2 regions of the Paraburkholderia sp. MM5477-R1 genome follow, and region 1 is predicted to be linked to the other one. Evidence: riboswitches for the same ligand, from Rfam matches in the RefSeq annotation. Region 1 holds a riboswitch; the other holds the start of a gene.
What was found. A riboswitch is a leader RNA that binds a small molecule or an ion and turns the genes downstream of it on or off. The one in region 1 is predicted to bind thiamine pyrophosphate.

Region 1 (8,855 bases):
GGGTAGCCGTATTTCGCGGGCAGCCGTTCGCCGTCGTAGGAAAACGTCAGCAGCGTTTGCGGATGCAAAGCGGTCGGCATGTCGATGCTTTCGTAGTAGTCGTCCGCGCATTTGAAGCCGACGTACTTCGCCGTCGTGTCCGCGCCGACGCGCCGCAGAAAATCGCCGAATGGCGTGCCGCCCCAGCGGCCGATCGCGCTCCAGCCTTCGACGCAGATATGTCGCGTGATCTGCTCGCCATGTGGCAGCGCGTACAGCTCGGGCAGCGTCCACACGCGCTGGCCGGTCACGAGACCGCTCAGCTTCAATTGATAATCTGAGCCGTCGACGTGCGGCACGTCGTCGATGCCGTAGTACGCGTTGAAGGGAAACGGCCGCGTGATCTGCGCTTCGGTGTAGGTCGGCGCGAGCTGCTTCGGATCGAACAGCGCGGCCTGCGCGCGATCGTTCAGCCGCGACACGGCTGTCAGGAAACGGTTCACGGAAGCGTCGTCGGTCAACGAGCAGCCGGTCAGCATCGACAGGCCGCCGAGCGTCAAGAGCTGCTTGCCGAACAGGCGTCGCGACGGCATCGCCAGTTCGCGCTTCGCATCGAGCAGGATCGATGCGCGGTCGAGCTTGTGGCTCACACGATGTGTGGATGGGTCCGCTGGTTTCTCTATCGGCTTGTTCATGATTCGGTATCCGTTTGGAATTCGCGTTGCGATTTCATGAGCGTGAGCATGCGCATGGGTAGCCGCGGGCTCAACGTCCGCGCAACATCGCGAGCAACGAGCGCGGCACGAGCGCGACCATCGCCAGATGCACGGCGAGAAACGCGGCCAGCAGCGACATCGCGCTGAAGTGCACGATGCGCGCGTTGTCGTAGCCGCCCATCAGTTCGCGCAGCAGCGGAAACTGCACCGACTTCCAGATCGCGAGCCCCGATAGCACGAGCACGATCAGATCGGCGATCGCGAACAGGTAGGCGAATTTCTGCACCGCGTTGTAGACGCGCAGATCGCCATGCGAAAGCTTCCCGCGCAACGCGGCGACGAAATCGCGCAGTACCGCGCGCGGCGTCAGCGGCAGGAACTTGCGCACGAAACGCCCGCTCGCGAGATTCAGCGCGACATACATGAGGCCGTTGAACACCAGCAGCCACATCGCCGCGAAGTGCCATTGCAGCGCCCCGCCGAGCCAGCCGCCCAGCGTGATCGCGGTCGGGAAGGTGAACGCCGGGAAGATCGGCGACGCGTCGTAGATGCGCCAGCCCGACAGCATCATCACGATCGCCGCGAGCGCATTCAGCCAATGCGTGATGCGCAGCCACAGCGGATGAATGGCGCCGCGCTTCGGCGCGGTGGGCGCGGCGGGTGCGCTGGGGCGCAAGGCGTGGGGTGTGGACATGGGGCTCTCCTCGAGCAGCGGTAGTGAATGCGGCGCGCGCGAGGTCGATCAACGGCACGCGGGAAGGTCGGTCGCTTGTAGCACGTCGCCGCTCGCGTCGCTTTCGACGAACGCGACCACGCCGAAGCGGCCGGCGGCGTTGGCGCTCGGATCGGCTTGCGCATCGACGCTCGCAGCGTGTACATCGATGTCCTGATGGATCCGCGCGTGACCGGAGACGAGCGGCACGGGCCCGAACCAGGCGCGCACGACGCGCTCGTGATGCAGCGTCGCGCCGCGGTTTTCGCCCGCGCCGACCTGCGTCGTCAGCGCGTTCTCGTAGATCGCGAGATAGGCGCTCAACGCACCCGTGGCGGCGGCTGCCGTCGTGCTGAACTGCGCATCGACATCGAACGCGCCGGGCGCACGCGGGCTCAGCGCAAGTGCGACGCTCGCCTGGGCGGGTTCGGCGACGAGCTCGTCGATGCGGCGCTCGAAACTGTCGCGTTGCGACCAGTCGCGCAGCTCGCGGCCCGCGACGAACACTTCCGGCGTATAGAGCGTGTGCGCGCCCGCGAGACGCGTCAGCGTCTGCTGACGTTCGGTGAAGCGATGCTGGGAAAAGCGGTCGGTCCAGCCGAGGCTGTTCCAGTAGTCGACGTGCAGCGCGAGCGGCACGATGCCGTGCGCGGCGCCGTCGCTTTTCCATTGACTGAGCCAGCGGTCGGCGGGCGGGCAGCTATCGCAGCCCTCGCTGCTGTACAGCTCGACGAGCGCGACGCGGTGCGCGGGGCTGTGCGTGGCGCATAGGGGCCCGGCCGCGTCGGCCGCACTGATGCCGGAACCGCTCAGCAGAAAAAGCGCGAGGCCGACGGCGGGCGTCGAAAAAGTCGTAAAGCGCTGAAGTATCGAGCGATTGTGCGCGGTCGACATGACGTGCTCCGATCGTAATCTGCACGTTTGTCGAGCCGCGCGGCCGGTTATGACAAGCCTCTTTTAATTTTTTTCCGGCGCGGGACGAGCCAGCCAAAGCTCGCCCGCGACTCAGTCGTAACTGACCACCACCGTCACGCGCGTGTCCATATCGGTGCGCTTCGCGCTCAGCGACAGCACGCCGCCCGCGCGATCGACCGCGTAGTGGCCGTCGCGGGCCGTCGCGACGCGCCCGGTGCCATCGACGAACCGCGCCGCCACCAGATCGCGCGACTGCGTGCCGCCGCTCACTTCGAGCGCGACATCGGCCCCGCTGACGACGCCCGGCGGCGCGCTGAACGTCACCGTGCGCGAGAAGCGCTGACCCGCCACGCTCGCGCTACCGACGGCGACGCCAATGGGCGCCGTATCCACGCTGATCTGCATCGGCGGTGCAACGATCATCCCCACGAACCGGATCACGCCGCCCGTCACCGTCGATGCCGCCGGCGCCGCCAGCGGCGCGGCAAGCAATGCCACCACCGCGACTGTGCGACCGAACGTTCGCCACCGCCTGCTTTCCGCTTTCATGTGCACCTCTTTGTCAATCGGCGCGAGTCGCCTCGCGCCATTCACGCGCCATCCCGCGAATCGCTTCGCTGGAGTGCGGCCTTCGCTGCACTTTGTTTAACGGCAATCCTCTGACTGGCTTGAACGCAATGCGGACCACCCCGCTTTCTTCTCGCACCGCACAAAAACGGTCAATCGACGGGCGCGACGTCGCAAACGGAGCTGCGTGAGACAGCGTGCTAACATCGAACTTTCGTCTCGCTGCTGCCGCGCGGCCTCACGCTTTGTCGCCCGGCACCTCTCGATCGCTTTTCCCCAACACCTGGTCGTTTTGCCCGTGACTTCTCTGCGTCGTCCGACTTTCCGTGCTCTCGCCCGCTTGCGCCCATGCCGCGCAGGCGAGTGCGCGCGCGCGGACGTCGCGTCGCACGGCCCCGGCGAGACGTCCCGAACGGTCCCGCTTCACGCCGCCCGGCGCCCTCGCTGACGCAGCCCGCCAATACCCAGGGCCGCGTCGCCGGGCACCGGGCTCTCCCATTCGTCCACTCATCCGCCGACCACCCCATGGGTCGTTGCATGCGGCCATCCATGACCGCCTTATCCGGAGTCCTGATGATGAAGAAGATCAAAACCTGCTACCTGACCGAACTCGACGTAACCCGCCTCGAGAAATACGCGGCCACCGACGCCAAGTTGCAGCACATGCTCGACGATGTGCTCGAACGCGCGGTAATCGTCGACTCGCACGACATCCCCGCCGACGTCGTCACGATGAACTCGCAAGCGACGCTGATCGACGCAGCGAGCGGCGAACAGATGACGTGGACTGTCGTCTATCCGCCCAACGCCGATTTCGCGCAAGGGCGCCTGAATGTGTTCTCGCCGGCTGGCCTCGCGCTGCTCGGCGCGCGCCGCGGCGAGAGCATCCGTTTCACGCCACCCAGCGGCGATCAGAAAGTGCTCAAGCTCGACAAAATCCTGTATCAGCCTGAAGCCGCCGACGATTTTTCACTGTAAGGCGGCCGTTCCCTCGCTGTAAGTTGCCTTGTCTGATGCGGTCTCGAATCAAGCATAGGAGATGTCTGGTTTCATCCGGACCAGTTTTTTTGAGTCATTCAGACAGGTTGCCAAACCGCGGGCGGGCGGTGTATCGTGTGCGCTGCTAACGCGGGGGTCCTGCGTAGCGCGGAGCTGGAGGTCCGTGTTGCGTGGGTGAGAAATACCCTTTGAACCTGATCTGGATAATGCCAGCGCAGGGAAGCGTACGGATTTCGCTCCAGCCTCAAGGGCCTCACCTCTCCGCGATTTCCGACTACTTCCATCTCGGTCTCCTGCTTAGCCGCCCCACTTTGTACGGAGACTTACATGAACGCCAATCCGAAGTTTATTTCCGCCGAAGCCCATGTGGACGAGGCCGCCGTCGCGCCGTTGCCGAATTCGCGCAAGGTCTACGTGACCGGCTCGCGCCCGGACATCCGCGTGCCGATGCGCGAAATCTCGCAGGCCGACACGCCCGACAGCTTCGGCGGCGAAAAGAATCCGCCGATCTACGTGTACGACACGTCGGGCCCCTACTCCGACCCGGACGCGGAGATCGACATCCGCGCGGGTCTGCCCGCACTGCGCGAGGCGTGGATCGAGGAGCGCGGCGACACCGAGCCGCTGACCGGTCTGTCGAGCAGCTTCAGCCGCGAGCGCGCCGCCGATCCGGCCACCGCGCAGCTGCGCTTTCCGGGACTGCATCGCACGCCGCGCCGTGCAATTGCCGGCAGGAACGTGACGCAGATGCACTACGCGAAGCAAGGCCTCATCACGCCGGAAATGGAATACATCGCGATTCGCGAAAACCAGCGCCGTGCCGAGTACCTCGAGACCCTGAAGACGAGCGGCCCGAACGGCGCCAAGCTCGCCGCGATGATGGGCCGTCAGCACCCCGGCCAGGCATTCGGCGCGAGCGCGTTCGGTCCGAACGGCCTCACCGAAATCACCGCGGAATTCGTGCGCGAGGAAATCGCGCGCGGCCGGGCGATCATCCCGAACAACATCAATCACCCGGAAAGCGAGCCGATGATCATCGGCCGCAACTTCCTCGTGAAGGTCAATGCGAACATCGGCAACTCGGCGGTGACATCGTCGATCGGCGAGGAAGTCGACAAGATGACGTGGGCGATCCGCTGGGGCGGCGACACGGTGATGGATCTGTCGACCGGCAAGCACATTCATGAAACGCGCGAATGGATCATCCGCAACAGCCCGGTGCCGATCGGCACGGTGCCGATCTATCAGGCGCTCGAAAAGGTCAACGGCAAGGCTGAAGACCTCACCTGGGAAATCTTCCGCGACACGCTGATCGAGCAGGCCGAGCAAGGCGTCGACTACTTCACGATCCACGCGGGCGTGCGTCTGCAATATGTGCCGCTCACGGCGAACCGGATGACCGGCATCGTGTCGCGCGGCGGCTCGATCATGGCGAAGTGGTGTCTCGCGCATCACAAGGAAAGCTTCCTGTACGAGCATTTCGAAGAGATCTGCGAAATCATGAAGGCCTACGACGTGGCCTTCTCGCTCGGCGACGGCCTGCGTCCCGGCTCGATCTACGACGCGAACGACGAAGCGCAACTGGGCGAGCTGAAGACGCTCGGGGAACTCACGCAGATCGCGTGGAAGCACGACGTGCAGGTGATGATCGAAGGTCCGGGCCATGTGCCGATGCAGCTGATCAAGGAAAACATGGACCTGCAGCTCGACTGGTGCGACGAGGCGCCGTTCTACACGCTCGGGCCGCTGACCACCGACATCGCGCCGGGCTACGACCACATCACGTCGGGCATTGGCGCCGCGATGATCGGCTGGTTCGGCACCGCGATGCTGTGCTACGTGACGCCGAAGGAACACCTCGGTCTGCCGAACAAGGACGACGTGAAGACCGGCATCATCACGTACAAGCTCGCCGCGCATGCCGCCGATCTCGCGAAGGGTCATCCGGGTGCGCAGGTGCGCGACAACGCGCTGTCGAAGGCGCGCTTCGAATTCCGCTGGGAAGACCAGTTCAATCTCGGTCTCGACCCGGACAAGGCGCGCGAATTCCACGACGAAACGCTGCCGAAGGATTCGGCCAAGGTCGCGCATTTCTGCTCGATGTGCGGCCCGCACTTCTGCTCGATGAAGATCACCCAGGACGTACGCGAGTTCGCCGCGCAACAAGGCGTCACCGACGACGAAGCGCTGAAGAAAGGCATGGAAGTAAAGTCGATCGAGTTCATGAAGCAAGGCGCGGAGATTTATCAGCGGCAATGAGCGGGTTGCGCGATTCGCGCGAACCAGCACTGCAGTATCGAAGCCCGCCGGCATGGCGGGCTTTTCTTTTCCACCGCATCGAGCAGGCACGTTGCGTGCTGAGAGAAGGAAACATCTGTTTCCAACAACGAGCGGAGTCAGCATCATGAAATCGATCCGTCATCTCGGTACTCGTCTTGGTACGGTCGCAGCCGCCCTTTCACTTGTCGCGGGTCTCGCGGCATGCGGCGACATGTCCCCACGCACACGCGACACCGCGATCGGCGCGGGTGTCGGCGGCGCCGCTGGCGCGGCAATCGGCGGCAACGGCTTGTCGACGTTGGGCGGCGCGGCGGTAGGCGGTGTCATCGGTAACCAGGTCGGCAAGTGAGCGTTGCGTCCGATGACGCGTCCAACGATTCATACAGGACAGCAAACGATTTTTTTCGGACCACGATCCGGACTGCCGAGGGCGGCGGATGCAGTGCGCCCTCGTCCCGACAGCGCGCGTGGAAATAGGCTGAAATATGCGGTTGCGGTTTTGCCACAGCGCTGCCGCGGCAAGAGCGTAAGCTCCTCATAACGACGTCGCGCAAGGCGGCATCGGTTCATCGAGGAGCGCGCCATGAAGTCCCGCGTCGTCACCCATCTTTGCGTGGTGCGCCTCTCGACGCCACGCGATTCGTCCAGTTTTTCCGCGAGGTTCGCGCGGCCCGCCACCGCGATTTGCGTGCTCGCCTCGAGTCTCTTTTTTGCAGGCTGTTATTACCCGGCCGGCTACTATCCCGCCGGCTATTATCCGTCGTACTATTCGACCGCGCCCGCGACCACAGCCGACCAAACCGCGCCGGCGACCGATCAACAGCAGCCGCCTCAAGCCCAGGCGCAAATGCAGGTCGCACCGCAAGACATGCCGCCCGGTTATGCGGTCCCCGCGCCCGTGTATGCGGCGCCGCCGGTTTATCCCGCCTACTATCCGCCGCCTTATCCCGCTTATTACGGCTACCCCGCCTACTACGGACCGTCGATTGCGATCGGCATTGGCGGTTATTGGGGCGGCCATTGGGGTGGCCATTGGGGCGGCCACTCGCATTGACCTGTCCTCTTTCGTCGCGGAGCGTGCACGCGCCGGCACTTCAACTGCCGGCGCGCGCGCTTCTTCATGAGTCGTTTTTCCGCGCGTATCGCCCTCCACCGCGCATACCCCGCCCGTACTTTCCCGGCTTGACGCGCCGGTAAGGCGCTCTATCCTTGGAAGGTTTCATGCAGCACCCGCTTAAATCGGGCGACGCCGCTTTGTCGAGGCCAGTTGCGAGCGTCCGCCGAATCAGAGCGACGCGCCGTCATGCGCAATCCCCGCGTCGAATTACACAACAACGAAGGAGACGTGATGTTTCATCAACTACTCACGCCGGTTGGCAATTCGCTTTTTCCGTCGTTCATCGTCGCCGCGCTGCCGATCATCGCCGTGCTCGCGCTGCTCGGCTGGGCGCGCAGGCCCGCGTGGCAAGCGTCGCTCGCGGGACTGATCATCGGTTTGATCGTGGCGATTTTCGTCTGGCAGTTTCCGCTCGGGCTCGCGTTCAACTCGGTCGCGGCTGGCGTCGTGTTCGCGATCTGGCCAGTGATGTGGATCGTGTTCACCGCGATCCTGCTGTACAACATCGCGCAGCGCTCGGGACGCTTCGAGGCCTTCCGCCTGTGGATGATCGACAACCTGCCGAACGACCGGCGCATCGTGCTCGTCGTGGTCGGCTTTTCGTTCGGCGCGCTGCTCGAGGGCATTTCGGGTTTCGGCACGCCGGTCGCGATCACGAGCTCGCTGCTGATCATGCTCGGCTTTCCGACGCTCGAAGCGCTGACCTTCACGCTGATCTTCAACACCGCGCCGGTCGCGTTCGGCGCGCTCGGCGTGCCGATCACGGTGCTCGGCGCGGTCACGCATCTGCCGTCCGATGTGCTCGGCAAGATGGTCGGGCGGCAATTGCCTTTCTTCGCGGTCCTGCTGCCCTTCTATGTGATCGCCGTGTACGCGGGCTTTCGCAACATGCTGCGGATCTGGCCGGTGCTGCTGGTCTCGGGCCTGAGCTTCGCGCTGACCCAGTTCGTCGTCTCGAACTTCATCAACTACAGCCTGACCGACGTGCTGTCGTCGCTGGTTTCGCTGATCCTCACCGTTGCGTTCCTGCGCGTCTGGAAGCCCGCCGTCGATCCGAAATTCGCGATCAACGTCGATCGCATCAGCGAGGTGCGCGGCAAGATCGGCGGCGCACAGGGCTGGTATCCGTGGATCATCGTGTCGGTCGTCGTGATCATCTGGACGATCGCGAGGATCTTCACGATCGGCGACATCAAGTTGTCGTGGCCCGGTCTCGACAAGGTCGTGTTCATCACGCTCTACAACACGCCGTACGGCGCGGTCTGGGACTTCCAGCCGCTCGCGACCGGTACCGCGATCCTCGTCGCCGCGCTCATCACCGCGTTCGTCGTACGGCTCTCGCCCGCCGAGTTCGGCAAGGCGATCTCCGATACGTGGGTGCAAACGCGCATCGCGATCCTGACCGTGGCAACGATCGTCGGCCTCGCTTACCTGATGAACTACTCGGGACTCACCTACACGCTCGGTCTCGGCGTTGCGTCGGTCGGGCCGCTGTTTCCGCTCGTGTCGGCGTTCCTCGGCTGGGTGGCGGTGTTCCTGTCGGGCAGCGATACGTCGGGCAATGCGCTGT
Region 2 (8,855 bases), on a different contig from region 1:
ATACAGCGCCCAGCTCAGGCCCGGCGGGTCGACGTAGCTGATCGGGTTCACGTAGTAGTTGCCGAGCGAGCCGACCGCATCGCGCACCGTGCTCGGCCCGAACAGCGGCAGCACCAGATAGGGGCCCGCCGGCACGCCGTAGTGGCCGAGCGTCAGACCGAGGTCGTTGTCGTGCTTCGGGAGCTTCGCGAGCGTCGCGACGTCGAACAGGCCGCCGACGCCGAACAACGTGTTGATCACGATCCGCATGATGTCGGACACGCCGTCGGCGATGCGCAGCTGCAGCAGGTTGTTCGCCGCAATATAGACGTCGCCGATGTTCGAGAAAAAGTTCGTCACGCTGTCGCGAACCGGCTGCGGCGTGACCCAAACGTAGCCCTGCGCAACCGGCTTCAGCGCGTACTGGTCGATCTTGTCGTTGACGGTGAAGATCGTACGGTTCAGCCCTTCGAACGGGTCGCCCTTGGTAGGCGTCTGCACGGTCGTGCAACCGGCGAGCAGCGCAGCCGCCACGGCGACCTTGCCGAACTGTAGGACGCGCGCGCCGCTGCGCGCGGTCTGCAGTGTCGTCTGCATCTAGTTCTCCTTGTTGGCCTTACTGGCCGGCAGCGCCGGAGGCCGGCGCGCCCGGCGCCGGTGCAGGGGCGGATGCGGCGGGCTTCGCCGCGCCGGAATCCGCGGCCTTGCTATACAGGAACTGGCCGATCAGGTTTTCCAGCACGATCGCCGATTGCGTCATCGAGATCGTATCGCCGGCCTTCAGCATTTCCGAGTCGCCCCCCGGCTCGAGCCCGATGTACTGCTCGCCGAGCAGACCCGAGGTCAGGATCTTCGCCGAAGTGTCCCTCGGAAACTGATATTGCTTGTCGATATCGATCGTGACGAGCGCCTGGTAGGTGTTGCTGTCGAAGCCGATCGACGCGACCCGGCCGACCGTCACGCCGGCGCTCTTCACCGGCGCGCGTGGCTTCAGCCCGCCGATGTTGTCGAACTTCAGCTTGACCGGGTAGGTTGCCTGGAACGACAACGAGCTCATATTGCCGGCCTTCAGCGCAAGAAACAGCAACGCCACGAAACCCAGCACCACGAACAGGCCGACCCAGAAGTCGAGAACATTCTTTTTCATCGTCATCCCAAAGTGAATCCGCCGCGCCGCCACCACCTCCGCCGTGCGCGGCGCATCATGCACCGCCGGCAGCCGGCATGCTGCGCGGTCTTAGCTGAACATTAGTGCGGTCAGCAGGAAATCGAGCCCGAGCACCGCGAGCGACGCGTACACGACCGTGCGGGTCGTCGCGCGCGACACGCCTTCCGGCGTCGGCTTCGCCTCGTAGCCCTGAAACAGCGCGACGAAGGTCACCGCGAGGCCGAACACCACACTCTTGACGACCCCGGCGCCGACATCGCGCCACACGTCGACGCCGCTTTGCATCTGCGACCAGAACGCGCCGGCATCGACGCCGATCAGCAGCACGCCCACCACGTAACCGCCCAGAACGCCGACCGCGCTGAAGATCGCGGCGAGGATCGGCATCGACACGATGCCGGCCCACAGGCGCGGCGCGATCACGACCTTGACCGGATCGACGGCCATCATTTCCATCGCGGTGAGCTGCTCGCCCGCCTTCATCAGGCCGATTTCGGCGGTCAGCGACGTGCCCGCGCGCCCGGCGAACAGCAGCGCGGTCACGACCGGCCCGAGCTCGCGCACGAGCGACAGCGCGACCAGCAACCCGAGCGCCTGCTCGGAGCCATAACGGTTCAGCGTGTAATAGCCCTGCAACCCGAGTACGAAGCCGACGAACAGCCCCGACACCGCGATGATCACGAGCGAATAATTACCGACAAAGTGGATCTGCTTCGTGACAAGACGCGGGCGGCGCAGCAGCGGGAAAAACTCGAGCACGAGCCGCAGGAAGAAGCGCGTCGCGTAGCCGGCGGTGCCGAGCCCGGTGATGACCGAGCGACCGATCGTACTGATCATGACTGGCCTCCGCCGATGCCGAAGTCCGCCGCGAGCGGCGTCTGCGCCGGATAGTGGAATCTGAACGGGCCGTCCGGCGCGCCATCGATGAACTGCCGCACGGTCGGATCGGTCGACGCGCGCAGTTCGTCGGGCGTGCCCTCGGCAAGCACACCGCCGTTGGACAGGAAATACACGTAGTCGGCGATTGCGAATGATTCCGGCACGTCATGCGTGACGAGAATCGACGTGGCGCCGAGCGCCCGGTTCAGCGTGCGGATCAGGTTCGCGGTGATGCCGAGCGAGATTGGGTCGAGACCGGCGAACGGCTCGTCGTACATCATCAGTTCGGGGTCGAGCGCGATTGCGCGCGCGAGCGCCACGCGTCGCGCCATGCCGCCGGAAATCTCGGACGGCAGCAGGTCGCGCGCGCCGCGCAGACCGACCGCGTTGAGCTTCATCAGCACGAGGTCGCGCAGCAGTTCTTCGGGGAGATCGGTGTGCTCGCGTAGCGAGAAGGCGACGTTTTCGAACACCGACATGTCGGTGAACAGCGCGCCGAACTGGAACAGCATGCCCATCTTGCGGCGCAGCGCGTAAAGGCCTTCGCGCGTCTGCTCGCCGATGTCCTCGCCATGGAACAGCACCTGGCCGCGCTGGGCGCGCACGAGGCCGCCGATCAGCCGCAGCACCGTGGTCTTGCCGCAACCCGAGCCGCCCATGACCGCGACGACCTGACCGCGACGAAAGCGCAGATTCAGATTCGACAGGACGAGCCGGTCGCCGTAACCGAAGTCGACGTCGCGCAGCTCGAGTAAGGTCTCGGGATAGGAAGGCACCAAACTGACAATCCTTTTACAGGGAAGGCCGAATTATAGGGCCATCGTGCAAAAGCTGCCGTGAGGTGCCCCGTTCCTTGACTATGCCTGACGATTATTGCGTAAACGTGTGTTGCAGTGCAGAAACGGCGGCGGCCGGGTCGGCCGCTTCCGTCACCGCGCGCACCACGGCCGCGCAGCCGACACCGGTCGCGAGCACGTCCGGCAGCACCTGCAGATCGATCCCGCCGATCGCGACGAGCGGCACCACGCCGTCGAGCAGCCGCACATAGCGTGCGAGGCGGCGCAAGCCCTGCGGCGCGGTCGGCATGACCTTGGTCGTGGTCGGGAACACGGCGCCCAATGCAATGTAGCTCGGCCGGAAATGCAGCGCCTTCAGCATCTCGTAGAAGCCATGAGTGGACAGGCCCAGGCGGATGCCCGCGTCGGCCAGCGCGGACAGATCCGCGGTATGCACGTCTTCCTGGCCGAGGTGCACGCCGTATGCGCCCGCCTCGAGCGCCGCCAGCCAGTGATCGTTGATGAACACCTGCGCGTCGTGCGCGCGGCCGGCCGCCACGCAGCGCGCGATTTCGCGCTTCAGCTCGTCGGCGGGTTGGGCCGACTTGCGGCGCAACTGCACCGTCTTCACGCCGAAGCCGACCACCCGTTCGACCCAGTCCGCGGTCGGCAACACCGGATACAGGCCGAGCCTTGCCGGGCAGCGCGGGAACGCCTTGGCGGGTGCCGCCGGCAGGTCGGTAAGGCGCGGAAAGCGAGCGAGGTCGGCCGGGAAAGCATCGTCGGCGCGGGTCTCGTCGCCATCGCGCCACGCGAGCGCGAGCACCAGCGCGTCGTGCGGATCGAAACCGCAGTCGAGGAACGCGGCAAGCGCGGGAATCCAGTCTTCCGCCAGATGGCCTTCGAGGCCGTACTTCTCGCCGCCCAGATGCAGCGTCGCGCGGTTTTCCGCGGCGACGATCACGCCCGCACCCCGCGTCAGCCAGCGCGCGATCTGCTCGCCGTGCTGCTGTGCGTCGGCGATCACGATCAGGTCGCCACCGTTCGGTTCGTCGGGTGCGATCAGGCAGATGCGCCACGGCGCGTGCGTCGGCGGCCAGTCGCCGAGACGTGCGCGGATGCGCTCGGCGGCTTCGATGAGTTCGTCGGCCGTCGGCCAGAACAGATCGCGGTCCTTCAGCGTCAACGACTGAGTCATGCGGCACCTCCATCCTGATGCCAGAACGGCATGCCGATCACCGGCGTGCTCGCGTGCGCGCTCTCGCGCTCGGCCATCGGGCCCGCGAGATACGCTTGCCGACCCGCCTCGACGCCCAGCGCGAACGCGCGCGCCATCGCGTCGGGGTGCGTCGCCTGCGACACGGCCGTGTTCAGCAGCACGCCGTCGAAGCCCCACTCCATCACCTGGGCCGCATGCGACGGCACGCCGAGCCCGGCGTCGACGATCAGCGGCACGTCCGGCAGCCGCTCGCGCAACACGCGCAGCCCGTATGGATTGATCACGCCCTTGCCGGTGCCGATCGGCGCGCCCCACGGCATCAGCGCCTCGCAGCCGGCGTCGAGCAGACGGCGGCCGATCACCAGATCTTCGGTGCAGTACGGCAGCACCTTGAAGCCATCCTTGACGAGCCGCGCGGCGGCTTCGATCAGGCCGACCGGGTCGGGCTGCAGTGTGTAGTCGTCGCCGATCAGTTCGAGCTTGATCCACTCGGTCTCGAAGATTTCGCGCGCCATGTGCGCGGTCGTCACCGCTTCACCGACGCTCAGGCAACCCGCCGTGTTCGGCAAGAGCGGCACGCCATGGCGCTTGAGCAGATCGAAGAAGCCGGCTTCGGCGTGGCCCTCGTTCATCTGACGGCGCAGCGCGACCGTCACCATGCCGGGGCGCGCGGCGTCGATCGAATCGGACAGCGATTGCAGCGACGGATAGCGCGATGTGCCGATCAGCACACGGCTTGCAAAAGTTTGACCGTATAGCGTCAGCGCGTCGGCGGTCTCGTGAGAAGTCATTTGCATCATCCTGGTTTGCCCTCGCGGCTAGAACCGACCGCGTTGCGGCAATGGGTTTTCGGCGACGGTTGTTGCGTTCGGTAAGCGACAGGCTGGCGCGGTCGCGCTCAGCCGCCCGCGACCGGCTGCACGACGTCGAGCCGGTCGCCCGTTTGCAACGCGCGCGCCGCATGCTGCGCACGCGCGACGAAATCGCCGTTGAGCGCGACCGCGAACGGCGGACGCGCGCCAAAGGCGGCGAGCGCATCGGCGACAGTCGCGCCCTCGGGCAGCGACAACGGCTTCTGATTGATGTGAATGTCCATGGTGTTCGAATACGGCTCAATCGATGGCGCAAGCGGCATCGCGCGCGGCACGTTGGCCGCTACGCTCGGGCCGGCTCGCGCGCGAAATGCTGCTGGAACAGCTCGCTCCAGCGTGAGTCGCGCCGCCAGCCGGCGAATGCGTCGGCATCACCGACGCGGCCGTCGAGCAGCGCGCTCGCGAAGCGCACGGCTTCGTCGGCGACTTCGGGCGCGATCATGTAGCCGTGCCGGTACAGGCCGTTCACGCGCAGCGTGCGCGCGCCGTCCCACAGCAGCGCGGGACGATGATCGGGCAAGGTCGGCCGGCACTGCGAATTCAGCTCGAGAATGCGCGCCTCGCCGAAGCCCGGGTGCACCGAAAACGCCGCGCTCAGCAACTCGAGCGCCGAACGCACGCTGACGGGCGACATGTCCTCGCCCTCCACCTCGGTCGCGCCGATCACGTAGAGGCCGTTCTGCTTCGGCGCGATATACAGCGGGTAACGCGGATGCAGTAGCCGCACCGGGCGCGTCAGCTGCAGGTGAGGCGCATGCACGCGCGCAACTTCGCCGCGGATGCCGCGCAGCGTCGGCAGCACCGGCTTCGCGCCGAGCCCGCGGCAATCGATGGTGATGCCGGCCTCGGGCAGCGACGCGTCGTCGATCGGCGTGTTCCAGTGCGTGTCGACGCCGCGCTCGGCAAGCCCGGCCGCGAGCGCGGACAGCACCTGGCGGTTGTCGAGCTGGCCTTCTCGCGGCAGCAGCCAGCCTTGGCTGAAGCGGCCGGCCAACGCGGGTTCGGCGGCGCCGATCTGCGCGCCCGCCAACGCGACGAAGCCGCCGTCGAGCAACTCGGCCGGCGCGTTCGCACGCACGCGCCGCTCGAATAGCGGCGCCTCGGTGCGATCCGCGTGATGCCAGACGACGAGCGTGCCGTTGCGCTGGAAAAACACCGGCTCCGGCAGTTCGGCAAGCACGCGCGGCCAGCTTTCGAGCGAACTCGCGCCAAGCCGCGTGATCAGCAGCTCGGCGCTCGCGGCCTCTGCCAGCGGCGCGAGCATCGCGGCGGCGACCCACGCGGCAGCCTGCGAACCGGTGGCATCGCCGCGCTCGTAGAGCGCCACGCGATGCCCGTCGCCAGCGAGGTGCCACGCGACCAGGCGGCCGCACAGGCCGCCGCCGAGCACGGCGAAATCGGGTCGGGCGGGACGGTTCATCGCGCGCGCTCCGTTCGACTGCGGTGGGCAAAACCAAAACGGCACGGCTCGCCCGAGGCGGCGTGACGAAGGGAAAAATGCATGTCTGAAGAATAGGCGGTCATCGAGTCCTTTCCGTACGGCCAAAAACGCACGTACCCAGGACGAAACCGGCGGGTGAAGCCGGCCGGTCACGACGTGCACATGTGAGCTGCGCTCGCCGCCCGGCGGGGAATGGAAGACGGTTGCTTCCGGAAACTTCCCGCGCCGGTATTACCCGGATCGGGTGCAAAGGGTCTCTCTCAGCCTCGCCGCCCCGGCATGAAAGTCATGCCGCCTGTGGGCGAAGCACCCCTGTTTCGTCGCAGGTCATTAGACCATAAAAGGCGCGGCGCCCGCAAACCAGCGCTCCATGGTGGCCACCCCAATTTTGATCTGGCACCGTCTATCGAGATGCCGGTGCGAAGCGGCCCGGCGCTCTGGCACAATGCCGTGACCGGTGCCGCAAAAACGCGGCGCGCGCGACGCTCGTGGCCGCATGCGTGGCGGCGGCACCGCAGCGGATGCCGGCCCCGAAAATTAATTTTCGCTTAAGGGCGTCACGCCAGAATCGGGCGCCCGTCCGGACTCGCGTTCATCGAGCGTGATGGCGCGATGCCCGGCCAGGTATCGCAGACCCGCGGCAGCCACGCCCTCGCAAAGGCGCCTGCTGTTCGCGGGATCGCCCGACATGGGTCAACCAGATCGGACCCGTACGCCGGAATGGCACTTCGGGTCAGCACTTCATCAGGATGCTCATGACACCACATACTTCCGCCAGCCCCGCGCTGCCGCCCGACGAAAAGGTCTCCGCGTGGACCCTGATCAAGCCCTACTGGGTTTCCGAGGAACGAGGCATCGCGTGGGGGCTGCTCGTCACGATCATCGTGATGAACCTGCTCGTCGTCTGGATCAACGTGCGCCTGAATAGCTGGAGCAGGGACTTCTACAACGCGCTGCAGGCGAAGAACGTCCACGACTTCCCGCACCTGCTGATGATCTTTACCGGACTCGCGTTCGGTTTCATCATCCTCGCCGTGTATGGACGCTATCTGCGCCAGATGCTCGGCTTCCGCTGGCGCCAGTGGCTGACCACCCGCTACCTGAACGAGTGGCTCGACGACAGCGCGTTCTACCGCATCGAGCGCGACCGTCTCGCCGACAACCCCGACCAGCGGATCAGCGACGACCTGCAGTCGTTCGCGACCACCACGCTGTCGCTAACGCTCGATCTGCTGTCGACCGTCGTCACGCTCGTGTCGTTCATCACGATCCTGTGGTCGCTCGCGGGCGCGTTGAGCATCTCGCTCGGCGGCATGCCGCTGCAGATCCCCGGCTACATGGTGTGGGCCGCGGCGCTGTATGCGGTGGGCGGCTCGCTCGTCACGCAGAAGGTCGGCCATCCGCTCGTGTCGATCAACTACCAGGCACAGAAAGTCGAGGCCGATTTCCGTTTCGGCTTGATCCGGCTGCGTGAGAACGCCGAGCAGATCGCGTTCTACAACGGCATGGAAACCGAGAAGACGAACGCGCGCACGCTGTTCGGCCGCATCCGCGACAACTGGTGGCAGGTGATGAAGTACACGAAGCGCCTCACCTTCGTGCTGAGCTTCTACGGCCAGATCGCGATCATTTTCCCGATCGTCGTCGCCTCGCCGCGCTACTTCGCGGGCGCGTTCACGTTCGGCGTGCTGATGCAGATTTCGAGCGCGTTCGGCACGGTCAGCGATTCGTTCTCGTGGTTCATCAACAGTTATACGAGCCTCGTCGAATGGCGCGCGACCGTGAACCGGTTGCGCGAATTCAAGCGCGTCGTGCATTCGCCGCGTCTGAAGGAATCGGTGTCGCCGGCCACGGAACATGGCGGCATCAATCTGCATTTCGTCGACAGCAACACGCTTACCACCGACAGCCTCCAGCTCGCCCTGCCCAATGGCAACCCACTGTCGCGCATCCGCGATATCGCGATCCGGCCGGGCTCGCGCTGGCTCGTGCGCGGTCCGTCGGGCGCCGGCAAGAGCACGCTGATGCGCGCGCTCGCGGGCCTGTGGCCGTTCGGCGACGGCTCGATCGACGCACCAGTCAACGCGCGCATGATGTTCATCCCGCAGATCAGCTACATGCCGATCGGCACGCTGAAGGCGGCGCTCGCGTATCCGTCGGCGGCGGACACCTATGGCGACGACGAATGCCGCGACGCGCTCATCACCTGCCATCTGTCGGAATACGCGGACCGTCTGCAGGAAACGGCGCACTGGACTCGCGTGCTGTCGCCGGGTGAGCAGCAGCGCTTCGCCGCCGCGCGCGTGCTGCTGCACAAGCCGGACTACCTGTTCCTCGACGAAGCGACCAGCGCGCTCGACGCGGAAAACGAGGCGCGGCTCTATCGGCTGTTCACCGAGCGGTTGCCGAAGGCCGCGATCGTCAGCGTCGCGCATCGCGAATCGCTCGCAGCGTTCCATGACGAAACGCTCGACGTCGAGCGTTCTGTCGAAGCGGTAGCGGCGTGAGCGACGCGAGCGGC

Region 2: it holds a riboswitch for thiamine pyrophosphate, as region 1 does, so the genes downstream of both, OKW35_RS43345 (FAD-dependent oxidoreductase) here and thiC (phosphomethylpyrimidine synthase ThiC) in region 1, are expected to answer to the same signal.

Annotation. Positions count from the first base shown of each region.
Region 1 is NZ_JBNDMC010000007.1:1,056,177-1,065,031, reverse strand. It holds gene OKW35_RS33855 (molybdopterin-dependent oxidoreductase) at 1-674, opposite strand, end outside; gene OKW35_RS33850 (cytochrome b/b6 domain-containing protein) at 745-1,389, opposite strand; gene OKW35_RS33845 (DUF1223 domain-containing protein) at 1,438-2,301, opposite strand; gene OKW35_RS33840 (hypothetical protein) at 2,413-2,871, opposite strand; gene OKW35_RS33835 (GreA/GreB family elongation factor) at 3,466-3,867, shown strand; TPP riboswitch at 4,010-4,127, shown strand; gene thiC (phosphomethylpyrimidine synthase ThiC) at 4,216-6,147, shown strand; gene OKW35_RS33825 (glycine zipper 2TM domain-containing protein) at 6,293-6,517, shown strand; gene OKW35_RS33820 (hypothetical protein) at 6,752-7,222, shown strand; gene OKW35_RS33815 (L-lactate permease) at 7,517-8,855, shown strand, end outside.
Region 2 is NZ_JBNDMC010000009.1:75,813-84,667, forward strand. It holds gene OKW35_RS43310 (MlaA family lipoprotein) at 1-576, opposite strand, end outside; gene mlaD (outer membrane lipid asymmetry maintenance protein MlaD) at 596-1,126, opposite strand; gene mlaE (lipid asymmetry maintenance ABC transporter permease subunit MlaE) at 1,217-1,984, opposite strand; gene OKW35_RS43325 (ABC transporter ATP-binding protein) at 1,981-2,805, opposite strand; gene thiE (thiamine phosphate synthase) at 2,897-4,000, opposite strand; gene OKW35_RS43335 (thiazole synthase) at 3,997-4,812, opposite strand; gene thiS (sulfur carrier protein ThiS) at 4,920-5,117, opposite strand; gene OKW35_RS43345 (FAD-dependent oxidoreductase) at 5,177-6,313, opposite strand; TPP riboswitch at 6,535-6,658, opposite strand; gene OKW35_RS43350 (ABC transporter ATP-binding protein/permease) at 7,090-8,841, shown strand; gene OKW35_RS43355 (SDR family NAD(P)-dependent oxidoreductase) at 8,838-8,855, shown strand, end outside.